Regions from separate parts of the Streptomyces saintjeani genome, predicted to be linked through region 3. Evidence: riboswitches for the same ligand, from Rfam matches in the RefSeq annotation. Region 3 holds a riboswitch; each other region holds the start of a gene.
What was found. Region 3 has a riboswitch for cobalamin ahead of ACQCO7_RS28580 (ribonucleoside-diphosphate reductase subunit alpha). Riboswitches for the same ligand answer to the same signal wherever they lie in the genome.
Positions count from the first base shown of each region.

Region 1: another riboswitch for cobalamin. It lies ahead of metE (5-methyltetrahydropteroyltriglutamate--homocysteine S-methyltransferase); the one in region 3 lies ahead of ACQCO7_RS28580 (ribonucleoside-diphosphate reductase subunit alpha).
Region 2: another riboswitch for cobalamin. It lies ahead of ACQCO7_RS04605 (ABC transporter substrate-binding protein); the one in region 3 lies ahead of ACQCO7_RS28580 (ribonucleoside-diphosphate reductase subunit alpha).
Region 4: another riboswitch for cobalamin. It lies ahead of ACQCO7_RS09695 (cobalamin biosynthesis protein); the one in region 3 lies ahead of ACQCO7_RS28580 (ribonucleoside-diphosphate reductase subunit alpha).

Region 1 covers NZ_CP189624.1:1,103,225-1,107,075, reverse strand. Annotated here, with positions in the region: gene metE (5-methyltetrahydropteroyltriglutamate--homocysteine S-methyltransferase) at 94-2,385, opposite strand; cobalamin riboswitch at 2,529-2,748, opposite strand; gene ACQCO7_RS05045 (MFS transporter) at 2,927-3,851, shown strand, end outside.
Region 2 covers NZ_CP189624.1:1,004,792-1,008,642, forward strand. Annotated here, with positions in the region: gene ACQCO7_RS04590 (helix-turn-helix domain-containing protein) at 1-356, shown strand, start outside; gene ACQCO7_RS04595 (GNAT family N-acetyltransferase) at 540-1,061, shown strand; gene ACQCO7_RS04600 (GNAT family N-acetyltransferase) at 1,190-1,741, shown strand; cobalamin riboswitch at 1,799-1,945, shown strand; gene ACQCO7_RS04605 (ABC transporter substrate-binding protein) at 2,032-3,048, shown strand; gene ACQCO7_RS04610 (FecCD family ABC transporter permease) at 3,045-3,851, shown strand, end outside.
Region 3 covers NZ_CP189624.1:6,233,076-6,236,926, forward strand. Annotated here, with positions in the region: gene ACQCO7_RS28575 (ribonucleotide-diphosphate reductase subunit beta) at 1-171, opposite strand, end outside; gene ACQCO7_RS28580 (ribonucleoside-diphosphate reductase subunit alpha) at 171-2,531, opposite strand; cobalamin riboswitch at 2,665-2,789, opposite strand; gene mctP (monocarboxylate uptake permease MctP) at 3,141-3,851, opposite strand, start outside.
Region 4 covers NZ_CP189624.1:2,172,171-2,176,021, forward strand. Annotated here, with positions in the region: gene ACQCO7_RS09680 (class II aldolase/adducin family protein) at 1-210, opposite strand, end outside; gene ACQCO7_RS09685 (anion permease) at 340-1,557, shown strand; gene ACQCO7_RS09690 (hypothetical protein) at 1,578-1,799, shown strand; cobalamin riboswitch at 1,949-2,089, shown strand; gene ACQCO7_RS09695 (cobalamin biosynthesis protein) at 2,191-3,147, shown strand; gene ACQCO7_RS09700 (cobyric acid synthase) at 3,144-3,851, shown strand, end outside.

The sequences.
Region 1 (3,851 bases), 5.1 Mb from region 3:
GGGGGTGTTACCCCTAAATACTTCCCGTATGAAGGAGATGTTTCGCTGCACGGGTGAAGTCCCCGGGCATCCCCGGGGACTTCACCTCCTGGCTCAGTGCAGTTCGGCCCGTACCCTCCGCGCCGCCGTCACCAGGTTCTCCAGCGACTGCCTCGTCTCCGGCCAGCCCCTCGTCTTCAGGCCGCAGTCCGGGTTCACCCACAGGCGGTCCGCCGGGATCGCCTCAAGGCCCGCCCGCAGCAACGCCGATGCCTCCTCCGCGCTCGGTACGCGCGGCGAGTGGATGTCGTACACCCCCGGGCCCGCCTCCCTCGGGTATCTGTGCGCCGCCAGTTCGCGGGCCACCTGCATGTGGGAGCGGGCCGCTTCGAGGCTGATCACGTCCGCGTCCAGGTCGTCGATCGCCTGCACGACGTCCCCGAACTCGGCGTAGCACATGTGCGTATGGATCTGGGTGCGCGCGCGTACGCCGGACGTCGCCAGGCGGAACGCCTCCGTCGCCCATTCCAGGTACGCCGCGTGGTCCGCGCGCCGTAGCGGCAGGGTCTCCCGCAGCGCGGGTTCGTCCACCTGGATCACCGAACTCCCCGCCGCCTCAAGGTCGCCGACCTCGTCCCGCAGGGCAAGAGCGACTTGGCGGGCCGTCTCGGCGAGCGGCTGGTCGTCCCGTACGAACGACCACGCCAGCATCGTCACCGGCCCCGTCAGCATCCCCTTGACCGGGCGGGACGTGAGGGACTGGGCGTACGACGTCCAGCGGACCGTCATCGGGTCGGGGCGGGAGATGTCCCCGGCGAGGATCGGGGGACGGACGTACCGGGTGCCGTACGACTGGACCCAGCCGTGCTGCGTGGCGAGGTAGCCCGTGAGCTGTTCGGCGAAGTACTGGACCATGTCGTTGCGTTCGGGTTCGCCATGGACCAGCACGTCGATCCCGGCCTTCTCCTGGAAGGCGATCACCTCCTGGATCTCGGCGCGGATGCGGTCCTCGTAGCCGTCGAGGCCGATTCGCCCGGCCCGCAGGTCCGCGCGGGCGGCGCGCAGTTCGCCGGTCTGCGGGAACGAACCGATCGTGGTCGTCGGCAGCGTGGGCAGCCCGAGATGCGCGCGCTGCGCCAAGGCCCGTTCGGCGTACGGCTGTTCGCGGCGCGTGTCGGCCGGGGTGACCGCGGCGGCGCGGGCCCGCACCGCGGGGTCATGGGTGATCGGCGATCCCGCGCGGGACGCCAGGTCCGCGTGGTTCGCCGCGAGTTCGGCGGCGATCGCGCCGGTGCCGCTGGTCAGACCGTGGGCCAGGGTGACGACCTCGGCGGTCTTCTGCCGGGCGAAGGCGAGCCAGCGCAGGATCTGCGGGTCGGTGTCGCGTTCGAGGCCGGTGTCGAGGGGGACGTGCAGGAGGGAGCAGGAGGCGGCGACGTCGACGCGGTCGGCGAGTCCGAGGAGGGTGCCGAGGACGGTGAGGGACCCGGCGAGGTCGTTCACCCAGACGTTGCGGCCGTCCACCACCCCCGCGACCAGCCGCTTGCCGGGCAGCCCGCCGACGGACGCGAGGTCCGCCAGCGTGCCGGGCCGCGTGAAGTCGAGGGCGAGCCCCTCGACGGGCGCCTTCGCCAGCACCGGCAGGGCCTCGCCGGGCCGGTCGAAGTAGGTCGCGACCAGCAGCTTGGGCCGGTCGCCGAGTGCGCCGAGGTCCCGGTACGCGCGGGCGGCGGCGTTCAGCTCGGCCGGGGTGCGGTCCTGGACGAGGGCGGGCTCGTCGAGCTGCACCCACCCGGCGCGGGCCGCGCGCAGCCCGGCGAGGATCTCGGCGTACACCGGGAGGAGCCGGTCGAGGAGGGTGAGCGGGTCGAAACCGGCGTCGACACCGGGGGCGGGCTTGGCCAGCAGCAGGTAGGTGACCGGGCCGACCAGGACCGGGCGTGCGGTGAGGCCGAGGGCGAGGGCCTCCGTCAACTGGGCGATCTGCTGGGAGGGTTCGGCGCGGAAGACCGTGTCCGGGCCCAACTCGGGTACCAGGTAGTGGTAGTTCGTGTCGAACCACTTGGTCATCTCCAGCGGCGGCGCGTCCTGCGTGCCGCGCGCCATGGCGAAGTAGCGGTCCAGGGGGTCCTCGATTCCCGCGTGGCGTACGGGAACCGCCCCGACCATCACGCTGGTGTCGAGGACATGGTCGTACAGCGAGAAGTCACCGGTCGGCACCTCGTCGATCCCGGCGTCGGCGAGCCGCCGCCAGGTCGAGGCGCGCAGGTCGGCGGCGGTCGAGCGGAGTTCGCCCGCGGTGACGCGACCCTTCCAGTAGCCCTCGACGGCCTTCTTCAGTTCCCGGTTCTCACCCTGCCGGGGGTAGCCGTACAGGGTTGCCGCGGCTGCGGACTTCGTGGTCACGGAGATCTCCTTCACGAGACGATTCCCTGAGGTCCCGGCGACGGGACGGGGGCGTGAAGGACCCACCGGCCGGACGGCAGCGCCGTACGGCCTTCTGTGCGCCGACCCACCCGCGAGGTCACCGGAACTCCGCGCGCGAACAGCTCGCGCACGGGCAGTCGGCAGGTCTTCGGACTCACGGGCACGCCTCGTCCAGGACGAGGCACCTACTGGCCGTCGCTTCCCAGGTCCGTGCGGACCCAGTGCGTATGACGGCGGTCGTTCCCGCTCACCGCTGCGGGGCAGTCCCGGATTCCCACCGGGTTCCCTCTTGCGACGCGGCCCGTCTGGCTGACGGGGCGAACCGGCTGCGTCGATCAGCTTACGGGGCGAAGTCGCCGTACGGGCAAGCGTTTCGGGACACGGAAGCCGTGGATCGGCCTGTGACGCCGGTCTCACTATCGAAACGGTTGAGTTTCGCTAGTGAGGTGTGTAGCGTCACTGGAGTACGAAACCGTTTCGTTCGCGAGACGCCCGATCATCTCATCGGAGCAGGCCCCTTATGTCACAGACCACCGAGACGCCGGACACGACGTCACTCACCAAGACAGCCGAGGAACCCGCGTCCCGTCACCGCTGGTGGGTTCTCGCGATGATCGGCATAGCCCAGCTGATGGTCACGCTGGACGCGACGATCGTGAACATCGCGATGCCGTCCGCCCAGGCCGACCTCGGGTTCTCCGACGGTGACCGGACCTGGATCGTCACCGCCTACTCCCTCGCCTTCGGCAGCCTCCTGCTCCTCGGCGGCCGGATCGCGGACCTCTTCGGCCGCAAGGTCGCCTTCCTGGTCGGCGTCGGCGGCTTCGCGGCGGCCTCCGCGCTGGCCGGCGCCGCCACGAACTTCGAGGTCCTCGTCGTCGGCCGCACCCTCCAGGGCCTGTTCGGCGCGCTCCTCGCACCCGCCGCGCTCTCGCTGCTGACCACGACGTTCACCGACGCCAAGGAGCGCGCCCGCGCCTTCGGCATCTACGGCGCCATCGCCGGCTCCGGCGCGGCCGTCGGCCTGCTGCTCGGCGGTGTCCTCACCGAGTACCTCGACTGGCGCTGGACCCTCTACGTCAACCTCGCCCTCGCCGTGATCCCCCTGGTCGGCGGCTGGATCCTGCTCAAGCGCACGGCCCGCGAACCCGGCGCGAAGCTCGACATCCCCGGCACCCTCCTCGTCACCACCGGCCTTTTCGCCGTCGTCTACGGCTTCTCGATGGCCGAGTCCCACGACTGGTCCTCCCCGCGCTCCTGGGGCTTCCTGACCGCCGGCGGCATCCTGCTCGCCGCGTTCACCTGGTGGCAGACCAAGGCGTCCCACCCGCTGCTCCCGCTGCGCGTCCTGCTCGACCGCGACCGCGGCGCCTCCTTCGCCGTGATGCTGATCTCCAGCGCCGGGATGTTCGGTGTCTTCCTCTTCCTGACCTACTACCTCCAGC
Region 2 (3,851 bases), 5.2 Mb from region 3:
ACGAACTCACCGACCTGGCGGCGGAGTTGGCCCTCTCCGAACAGCCCCTGCTGGGCGCCTATGTGACGGCCCGTCTCCTGGCCGCCCTCGACCCCACCGACGACTTCCACCGCCAACTCGCGCTGACCGCGCTGACGTTCCTGGACCTGGGCCGCCGCCTCGACCAGACCGCCGCCGCACTCTTCACCCATCCCAACACCATCCGCTACCGCCTGGCCCGCCTCCAGCAGATCACGGGAAGCTCCCTGGGCAGCGGACCGGGCGGCCACACGGAAACGCTGCACTGGTGGTGGGCGTTGACGACATGGCTGGGCGGGGAACGAGCGGTGGACGCGTCGTACGAGGACGCCGGTTAGCCCAGCGGCGCTCCCACTCCCACAGGGGGCTCCGCCGGTGATCGACGGCGAGATCCTCACCGAGCGGTCCGACGCGTTCGATCGCTTCGGGGATGCGGGGATCGCCGTACACAGGTCCATGGTGTGTGTTCCCCCTACGATCGGGGTCCGACGACAGGACAGGAGACGTGAGGGGTGAACGGGATGTCGGCGGAGCCGGTCCGTACCGCGCGGCTGGAGCTGCTGCCGCTGCGGGTCGAGTACGCCGAGGAGATGGCGGAGGTGCTGGCCGACCCGGCGTTGCACGCGTTCATCGGCGGGGCGCCGCAGACGGTGGACGAACTGCGGGCGCGGTACGGACGCTTGGTCACAGGGTCTCCCGAGCCGGACGTCTCCTGGCTGAACTGGGTGGTCCGGCTCCGGGAGAAGGGGTGTCTGGTCGGCACGGTTCAGGCAACGGTCACGAACTCCGCCGAAGGACTCCTCGCCGAGGTCGCGTGGGTCGTGGGGACGCCGTGGCAGGGACGGGGGATCGCGGGTGAGGCGGCTCGGGGGCTGGTGGGGTGGCTCGGCGGGATGTCGGTGCGTACGGTCGTCGCGCATGTCCACCCCGAGCACGCCGCGTCCGCTGCCGTGGCGGCGGGGGCGGGGCTCGTGGCCACCGGGGAGTGGCACGAGGGCGAGATGCGGTGGCGGAGGAGGATGACGGCCGAGGGGGATGCGTGAGCTGGAGTCCGTCGGTCTATCGGTTCGCCGAGGGCGGGGACGACCGGCCCGACGTTCCGGGAGGCGCTCACCCGGCGCCTGGGGAAAACCCGAAGCGCCGGTCGTTCCCCGGGAGTTACGTTGCTCCGATGACCTCCCTCACCACCGACCGCCTCCACCTCCGCCTCTTCACCCCGGACGATCTCGACGACCTGTACGCGTACCAAGGGCTGCCCGAGGTCGCGCGTTATCTGTACCGGCCGCCGCTCGGCCGGGAGCAGTGCGCCGAGAGTCTGGCCCGCCGCGCCAAGGGGTCGTCCTGGAGCGAGGACGGCGACAGTCTGGTCCTGGCGGTGTGCCGGCGAGGCGAACCCGGGGTCGTGGGGGAGATCGTTCTCAAGCTGGCGAGCGCGAACGCCCGGCAGACCGAGATCGGCTGGGTCTTCAACCCCGCGCACAGCGGCCGGGGTTACGCCACGGAGGCGGCCCGCGCGGGAACCGTCCTGGCCTTCGGCGAGCTGCGCACCCACCGCCTCTACGCCCGCATCGACACCCTGAACACCGGTTCCGTACGCATCGCCGAGCGTCTCGGCATGCGCCGCGAGGCCCACTTGATCGAGAACGACCTCAACGGGGAGAGCTGGGGCAGCGAGTACGTGTACGCGATGCTGGCGCGGGAGTGGGAGAGCGAGCAGGGGTGAGAACCCGCGCCCCCTCCCCCGCGTGATAACTTCCCAGGGCCAGTCGAACCCACGTGCGTCCACGTGAACGCACGAGGTCAGGGAATCCGGTGGAACTCCGGAGCTGACGCGCAGCGGTGAGGGTGACGGGCGGGACAGCAAGGCCACTGGACGGTTCGTCCGGGAAGGCGTCCCGGCTGGACGATCCCGAGTCCGAAGACCTGCTGGCGGCCTCCGGCCGGAGACGCGGTCGGGGGTGCGACCGTACGACCGGGCTTCGCGTACGAGCCCTCGACGCCGAAGGAAGCTCTGTGCGACTCGCACGTCCTGCCGTACTGGCCCTTGCATCCGCTGTCCTCGTCGCGGGGTGCGGAACGTCCTCCTCCGACGAGAAGGCGTCCGCGACCGACGCCGTCACCCTCACCAACTGCGGCCGGAAGGTCACCGTCGACAGCCCGCCCAAGCGCGCGGTCTCCCTCAACCAGGGCACCACGGAGATCATGCTCTCCCTGGGCCTCGCGGACCGCATGGCCGGCACGGCGACCTGGACGGACCCGGTGTCCAAGGGCCTGGAGAAGGAGAACGCGAAGGTCGAGCGCCTCGCGGACAACGCCCCTTCGCTGGAGACGGTCCTGGACGCGGAACCGGACTTCGTGGCGGCCTCGTTCGCGTCGACGCTCGGCAAGGGTGGCGTGGCCCCGAGGGACCAGTTCGAGAAGCTGGGCGTGCCGACGTACCTGTCCCCCTCGGACTGTGTCGGCAAGGACAACGACGGGGACGGCGACGGTGCCCGCACGCAGCCGCTGTCGATCGACACGATCTACGGCGAAGTCCTGGACCTGGCAAGGATCTTCGGCGTCGAGGAGCGCGGCGAGAAGCTGGTCGCGGACCTCAAGGCACGCGTACAGAAGGCGACTTCGGGGCTGAAGGCCCAAGACGTCACCCTGCTCTACTGGTTCGCGAACTCCCAGTCCCCCTACCTCGCGGGCTGTTGCGGAGCCCCCGGCGTCATCACCCGCGCGCTGGGCGCGAAGAACGTCTTCGACGACACCAAGGACGAATGGCCGCAGGTGAGTTGGGAGACGGTGGCGGACCGCGACCCGGCGGTCCTGGTGATCGGCGACCTCACCCGCAAGCAGCAGACGGCGGAGACGGCCGCGAAGAAGATCGAGTTCCTGGAGTCGAACCCGGCGACGAAGAACATGACGGCGGTGAAGGAGAAGCGCTACGTCCTGCTGTCGGGCCAGGCCATGAACCCCACGATCCGTACGGTCGAGGGCATCGAGAAGGTCGCGGCGGCGCTGCGGACGTACGGCCTCGGCAAGTGACCCGGGGTCTCCTGCTGGGTGCGGGCGGCCTCGCGCTGCTGGCCGCGTCGGTCGCGCTGGCGATCACGATCGGCCCGGCGGACATCGCGGTCGCGGACGTGTGGGCGTCGGTCGCGTCCCATCTGGGCTGGGGCCACACGGAGTTGAGCCCCCTGCGGGACGGCATCGTGTGGAACCTGCGCCTCCCGCGCACGCTCCTGGCGGCGGTGTGCGGCGCCGGGCTCGCGGTGTGCGGCGCGGTGATGCAGTCGCTGCTGCGCAATCCGCTCGCGGACCCCTTCGTCCTCGGCGTCTCCTCGGGCGCGTCGACGGGCGCGGTCGTCATCGTCGTCCTCGGCGCGGGCGGCGGCCTGATCTCGGTGTCGGGCGGCGCGTTCATCGGCGCGGTGCTGTCGTTCGGCCTGGTCCTGCTGCTGAGCCACACGCTGGGCGGTACGACGGACCGGGTGGTCCTCGCGGGGGTCGCGGCGATGCAGCTCTTCTCGGCGCTGACGTCGTTCATCGTGATGACGGCGGCGGACGCGGAGACCACGAGGGGCATCCTGTTCTGGCTGCTGGGCTCGCTGAGCGGCGCGGACTGGACGGACGTCGCCGTCGGTACGGCGATCCTCGCGGCGGCGCTGCTGGTCTGCGTCGGCCGGGCCCGCACGCTGGACGCGTTCGCGTTCGGCCAGGACGCGGCGATGTCGCTGGGCGTCTCGGTGGCCCGTACCCGCCTGATCCTGCTCTGTACGACGGCCCTGCTGACGGCGGCCCTGGTCAGCTCGGCGGGTGCGATCGGCTTCGTCGGCCTGGTCCTCCCG
Region 3 (3,851 bases):
GGGGGACAGCTTCGCGAGGTCCGAGACGTCCGAGTGGAGGTCGACCTCCTCGACGGTCCAGGTGTTCTTGATCGCGTCCCGGTAGCGCTCGTAGAAGTCCGGGTAGCGCATCGGGCGAAGCGTCAGCTCGAAGCCCGGGTCGAGCAGGTTCTTGGTGGCTTCGGTGGTCATTACTGGCAGGCCTCGCAGGACTCGGGGTTTTCGAGGGAGCAGGCGACCGCGTCGGGGTCGGGGGTGGCCTGCACCGGGACAGCTGCCTGGGCCGCGCGCGCGATCCGCGTCGCCGGGCGCGAGCGCAGGTAGTACGTCGTCTTCAGCCCGGACTTCCAGGCGTACGCGTACATCGAGGAGAGCTTGCCGATCGTCGGCGTCTCCAGGAACAGGTTCAGGGACTGCGCCTGGTCCAGGTACGGCGTACGGGCCGCAGCCATGTCGATCAGACCGCGCTGCGGGATCTCCCACGCCGTGCGGTACAGCGCGCGGACGTCCGCCGGGATCCAGCCGAAGTCCTGCACCGAGCCGTTGGCCTCGCGCAGCGCCTCACGGGTACGGGCGTCCCACACGCCGAGGTCCTTCAGGTCCTGCACCAGGTACGAGTTGACCTGGAGGAACTCCCCGGACAGCGTCTCGCGCTTGAACAGGTTGGACACCTGCGGCTCGATGCACTCGTACACACCGGCGATGGACGCGATGGTCGCGGTCGGCGCGATCGCCAGCAGCAGTGAGTTGCGCAGGCCGGTCGACGCGATCCGCTCGCGCAGCGCCGCCCAGCGCTCCGGCCAGGTGAACTCGACGCCGAAGTGGTCGGGGTGCAGCACGCCACGGGCCGTACGGGTCTTCTCCCAGGCGGGGAGCGGACCGGACCGCTCGGCGAGGGTCGCGGACGCCTCGTACGCGGCGAGCATGATGCGCTCGGCGATCCGCGTCGACAGCTCCTTCGCCTCGGGCGAGTCGAACGGGATGCGCAGCTTGAAGAAGACGTCCTGGAGGCCCATCGCGCCCAGGCCCACCGGCCGCCACCGGGAGTTGGAGCGGCCCGCCTGCTCGGTCGGGTAGAAGTTGATGTCCACGACCCGGTCGAGGAACGTCACGGCCGTACGGACGGTCTCGTCCAGCCGCTCCCAGTCGATGTCGCCGCCGGTGACGAACGCGCCCAGGTTCACCGAACCCAGGTTGCAGACGGCCGTCTCCCCGTCGTCCGTGACCTCCAGGATCTCCGTGCAGAGGTTGGAGGAGTGGACCACGTGGCCCGGCTCGGCGGTCTGGTTCGCCGTACGGTTCGCGGCGTCCTTGAACGTCATCCAGCCGTTGCCGGTCTGCGCGAGCGTGCGCATCATCCGGCCGTACAGGTCCCGCGCGGGGATCGTCTTCTTGGCGAGCCCCTCGGCTTCGGCCTTCCGGTACGCCGCGTCGAACTCGTCGCCCCACAGGTCGACCAGTTCCGGCACGTCCGAGGGCGAGAACAGCGACCACTCCTGGTCGGCGTTCACGCGGCGCATGAACTCGTCCGGGATCCAGTGCGCGAGGTTCAGGTTGTGCGTACGGCGGGCGTCCTCGCCCGTGTTGTCCCGCAGCTCCAGGAACTCCTCGATGTCGGAGTGCCAGGTCTCCAGGTACACCGCCGCCGCGCCCTTGCGCCGCCCGCCCTGGTTCACGGCCGCGACACTCGCGTCCAGCGTCTTCAGGAACGGCACGATGCCGTTGGAGTGCCCGTTCGTGCCCCGGATCAGCGAACCCCGGCTGCGGATACGGGAGTACGACAGGCCGATGCCGCCGGCGTGCTTCGACAGGCGGGCGACCTGGTGGTAGCGGTCGTAGATGGAGTCCAGCTCGTCCTTGGGGGAGTCCAGGAGGTAGCAGGACGACATCTGCGGGTGCCGGGTGCCGGAGTTGAACAGCGTGGGGGAGGACGGGAGGTAGTCCAGGCGGCTCATCAGGCCGTACAGGGCGGCGACCTCGTCCAGGGCTCGTACGGTGTCGTCCTCGGCGAGCCCGGAGGCCACGCGCAGCAGGAAGTGCTGGGGCGTCTCGATCACCTTGCGGGTGATCGGGTGCCGCAGCAGGTACCGGCTGTGCAGGGTGCGCAGGCCGAAGTAGCCGAAGCGGTCGTCGGCCACCGGGTCGATCAGGCCGTCCAGGTAGGTGGCGTGCAGCCGCGCGAACTCCGCCGTGCGGTCCGCGATCAGGCCCTCGCGGTGGCCCACGGAGACCGACTCCGTGAACGTCGTCACACTCTGCGAGGCGGCCTCCGCGCGGATGCTGATCGTCAGCAGGCGCGCGGCGAGACGCGAGTACGCCGGGTCCTCCGAGATCAGGCCCGCGGCGGCCTCCGTCGCCAGCTCCCGCAGCTCGGCCTCGTCCGCCCGCGCGGAACGGCCCCGCAGCGCCGCGGCGGCGACCCGGCCGGGGTCCGCGTCGGGGAGGTCGGCGGTCAGCTCCGTCAGGGTCCGCAGCAGCGCGGTACCGGGACCGTCGGTTCCGGTCTCGACCGCCTGGACCTCTGAAACGGGTTCGGCTGGCGCGATGGTCACGTGAGGCTCTCCCTCGCTCGGCAAGGGGCCTTCGCGGGAGGGCATGGGGCAGCACGGACGCACGACACGTACGCGTACCCGGCCCACTCCGCGAGGCCCGGACGTCAGGGCACGCCGGGCCGTCCCTGAGCACGGCTGGCGCTTGCTGCCGACAGGTCCTCGGACTGACTCCTGGGCGCGTATGCGCACAAGTACACCGTTGCGGGACAGTTCCGGATTCCCACCGGATTCCCCTGCGGCGACAGCGAGCATGAGCATACATCTAGTGCCGGCCTGTCAGGTCACCCCCAGATGTTGTGTCGCGTCGGCTTCGGAGCGTCAACTGTTGGGTGGGAAGTGTGAACTCGGGAGTGTCGGGACGAAAGGCCGCGAGCCGCCGTGGGGCTTGCTGTCCGGGGGCGGCTGCGGGTCCGCCGTGGCTGGTCGCGCAGTTCCCCGCGCCCCTGGAAAAGATGCGCCGCGCGCACTTTTCGTCGGCGCGGCGGCAGCCGCGTACAGAGACAGCAGCGCGCCCCTGAAAGCGCGCGGCAGCGCGTCTTTCAGGGGCGCGGGGAACTGCGCGAGCGACCACGACGGTGCCGCAGCCGCCCGACGGCAGGGAGCGCCGAGCTAGTGGGCCGCTCCCGACGTCGCCGGGGGAAGTTCCGTCTGGACCCCCGGGTCGCCCGCGTCCGCCGTGTAGTCCGACGGACTCGTCTCGTCCACCCCGTCCGGCGCCTTCGCCGCGCGCAGGACGAACGTCAGGACCACCGTCACCGCCACGTTCAGGACGAACGCCGTGAGGCCGATGTAGCCGATCTCACCGATGCCCGGGATCTCCTTCGAGCTGCCGCCGAAGTGCTTCTGCGTGGGGGAGGCGACGCCGTACGCGGCGATCGTGCCGTAGATCATGCCCACGGCCCAGCCGCCCAGCAGGGCCCAGCGGTGGAACCAGCGGGTGAAGAGGCCGCCGACCAGGGCCGGGAAGGTCTGGAGGATCCAGATGCCGCCAAGGAGCTGGAAGTTGATCGCGGTGGTCTTGTCCATCGTCAGGACGAAGATCAGGGCGCCGACCTTCACCAGGAGCGAGACCAGCTTGGAGATCTTCGTCTCCTGCTCCGGCGTGGCGTCCGGCTTGAGGAAGTCCTTGTAGATGTTCCGCGTGAAGAGGTTGGCCGCCGCGATGGACATGATCGCCGCCGGTACCAGCGCGCCGATGCCGATCGCCGCGAACGCCACGCCCGCGAACCAGTCGGGGAACATGTCCTCGAAGAGCTGGGGGATGGCCAGCTGACTGTTGCCGTGGGTGTCGACGTTCGCCGCGATGGCCATGAAGCCGAG
Region 4 (3,851 bases), 4.1 Mb from region 3:
GCCGTCGAGGCCGACGCCTGTCACGTCCTGGGGCCCCAGCCGGTCGTACGGAACGCCTGTCGGTGTGATCAGGACCACGTCTGCGAGCCGTACCGAGACGTTTCCCGATGTACCCACCACGAGTCCGTCGGTGACCGTGCGGCGTGCCGTCGCGATCAAGGACTCCCATGCCGCGGCCTCTTCGGGACGCGGGCGCCTCTGCTCAGCCATACGGGTGATCCTGCCAGGTGTCGGAGTCATGCCCACAGTGACACCGCGAAGCCCTGTCCAGTTCATCTTCCGTTCATCCAGGTTACCTACGTTCAACCTGCCGATTACTACGAACGATTGTCTGGGTAAATGGAAAACTTCTCGCTGATCCTCGCGATAGTGGTGGTAACCGCTCTCGCGTTCGATTTCACGAACGGTTTCCACGACACAGCCAACGCGATGGCCACCACCATCTCGACCGGCGCACTGCGGCCCAAGGTGGCGGTGGCCATGTCCGCCGCACTGAACCTTGTGGGGGCGTTCCTCTCCGTGGAGGTCGCGAACACGATCTCCAAGGGACTTGTCGACGAAAGCGGTATACGACCCGAGGTGATCTTCGCGGCGCTGGTCGGCGCGATCCTCTGGAACCTGCTGACCTGGCTGGTCGGCCTCCCCTCCAGCTCCTCGCACGCCCTGATGGGCGGCCTGATCGGCGCGACGCTGGCCTCCGCCGGGACCGGCGCGGTGCACGGCGACGTGCTGGTCACGAAGGTGCTGATTCCCGCAGTCGCCGCGCCGATCGTCGCCGGGGTCGCCGCGATGCTGGCGACGCGGCTGTCGTACACCCTGGCGAAGAAGGCCGACGGAAACGCGGCCGAAAAGGGTTACCGGTTCGGGCAGATCGCCTCGGCCGGGCTCGTCTCGCTGGCGCACGGCACGAACGACGCGCAGAAGACGATGGGCATCATCACGCTGGCGCTCGTCGCGGGCGGCTCGCTCGCGCCCGACTCGGACCCGCCCACCTGGGTCATCCTCTCCGCCGGCCTCGCGATCGCGCTCGGCACGTACCTGGGCGGCTGGCGCATCATCCGCACGATGGGCAAGGGCCTCACCGACCTCCAGCCGCGCCAGGGGTTCGCGGCGCAGACGTCCGCCGCGACGGTCATCCTCGCGTCGTCGCACCTCGGCTTCTCCCTCTCCACCACGCACGCGGTCTCCGGGTCCGTGATGGGCGCGGGGCTCGGCCGCAAGGGCGGGGTCGTGCGGTGGTCGACGGCCACGCGGATGTTCGTCGCGTGGGGGCTGACGCTGCCGGCCGCCGCACTGGTCGGGGCGCTCGCGGAGTCGGTCACGGACCTGGGCGACTGGGGTACGGCCGCCGTCGCGGTGTTCCTCGTCGCGTCGAGCGCCGCGATCTGGAAGGTCTCGCGGCGTGAGGTCGTGGACCACAACAACGTGAACGACACGGACGAAGCCGTCGCGACTCCGGTCGCCGGTGCCGTCGAGGCCGCCGACATCAAGGTCGTCATCCCCGCTCCGGCGACCGCCACCACCGACCCGGCCGCTCCCCCGGCCGCGACCGTCTGACCCCGAAGGACACCGCAACCATGAAGATCGACTGGTCCGCACTCGGCTCCGTCTTCGGTGTCAGCCTCGTGGTCACCGTCGGGATCGTGACCCTCTTCACGCTGGGCGTGATGGGCCTCTCCCGCCACGAACGCGCCCAGGCCGACGGGGGTTCGGCGGCGCTCGCGGTGACGGGGGCGTACGCGTGTTTCGCGGCGTGCCTGGGGGCTGTGGCGTACGGCATCAGCCTGATCGTCGCCTGAGCTCTCCGGAAAACCGGCAGCAACCGTTTGCACAACCCCGTGCGGCTTCGGCTGTGCGGGGTTTCGTGCGTGGGTGTGGGCCGGGTCACGGGTGGGGCCGTGTGGGGTTCTGCACACTCCGCTCTCGCAGGTCAACGGTGAGTTGACGGGTGTTTGAGGCCCGTGGTGGACTGCCAGGGCCATGTACGGCGGCTCAGGAGGAAGTCCGGTGCGAATCCGGCGCGGTCCCGCCACTGTGACCGGGGTAGTCATCCCCGGGAGCCAGGAACTCCCACCGCCGGTCTCGTCGAACCAGGGCGTGGACACCCTGAGTGAGGACATACCGCCATGCTCGGCCGCCGATTGAGGAACCGACTCCGACCGCCGACCGTTCCCACGGCCGGCTGAGCCGATGGGTGCCGATCGCATCTACGCGTACGGCGCCGCCGCCGGACTCCTCGGTGACCTGCTGTTCGGCGATCCCCGCCGGGGGCATCCGGTCGCCGCGTTCGGGCGCGCCGCGGTGTCTGTGGAGCGGGCGTTGTGGCGCGACCACCGGGGGTGGGGGGCGCTGCACACGGCTGTCTGCGCGGGGGGCGCGGTGGCTCTCGGCGCGGCCTCGCAGGCTGCCGTACGCCGCTCCCCCGCCGCTTCCCTCGCCCTGACCGGCGTCGCCACCTGGGCGGTCGTCGGCGGTACCTCCCTCGCCCGCGAGGCCCGGCACATCGGGCGGTCGCTGGCGGCCGGGGACGTCGACGCGGCGCGGGCGCGGCTGCCGCACCTGTGCGGGCGCGATCCGCAGGCGCTGGACGCCGACGGGATCGCGCGGGCCGTTGTGGAATCGGTTGCTGAGAACACGTCCGACGCGGTGGTGGGCGCGCTGGTGTGGGGGGCCGTGGGCGGGGTGCCGGGGCTGCTCGGGTTCCGGGCCGTCAACACGCTCGACGCGATGGTGGGGCACCGGTCGCCCCGGCACCTGCGGTACGGGTGGGCCTCGGCCCGGCTCGACGACGTCGCCGGGTGGCCGGGGGCCCGGCTGACGGCCGTGCTCGCGTGTGTCGCCGGGGACGATGCGCGGGGGGCTGTGCGGGCCTGGCGGGCGGACGCGGTGACGCATCCGAGCCCCAACGCGGGGCCGGTGGAGGCGTCGTTCGCGGGGGCGTTGGGGGTGCGGATGGGGGGGACCTTGTCCTATGCGGGTCGTGTTGAACACCGGCCCGTGCTCAACGGGGGTGGACGCGGGGTCGTCGTCGGGGACATCGAGCGGGCGGTACGGCTGTCCCGGCGGGTGAGTTGGCTGGCGCTGGGGGCGACGGTCGCTGGACGGATGTTGTGTAAACGGTTGCTGAAAAAGGGGGCCAGCGTATGAGCGGCGGGCTACTGGTCGCCGGGACCACCTCCGACGCCGGGAAGAGTGTCGTCACCGCCGGGATCTGCCGGTGGCTCGTACGGCAGGGCGTGAAGGTCGCGCCCTTCAAGGCGCAGAACATGTCCCTCAACTCGTTCGTGACCCGCGAGGGTGCCGAGATCGGGCGGGCGCAGGCCATGCAGGCGCAGGCGTGCCGGATCGAGCCGACCGCGCTGATGAACCCCGTGCTGCTGAAGCCCGGCGGGGAGCGGAGCAGTCAGGTCGTGCTGATGGGGAAGCCCGTCGGCGAGATGGACGCGCGCCGGTATCACGGGGGCCGGCAGGAGCAGCTTCTCGGGACGGTGCTCGACTGCCTCGCCGAACTCCGGTCCACGCACGACGTGGTGATCTGCGAGGGCGCCGGATCGCCCGCCGAGATCAACCTGCGGCGCACCGACATCGTCAACATGGGCATCGCCCGGGGCGCGGGGCTCCCTGTGCTGGTGGTCGGGGACATCGACCGGGGCGGCGTCTTCGCCTCGTTCTTCGGGACGGTCGCCCTGCTCTCGCCGGAGGACCAGGCACTGGTCGCCGGGTTCCTGGTGAACAAGTTCCGCGGCGATGTGTCGCTGCTGGAACCGGGGCTGGAGATGCTGCGCGGGCTGACCGGACGGTCGACGTACGGGGTGCTGCCGTTCAGGCCGGGCCTCGGGATCGACGAGGAG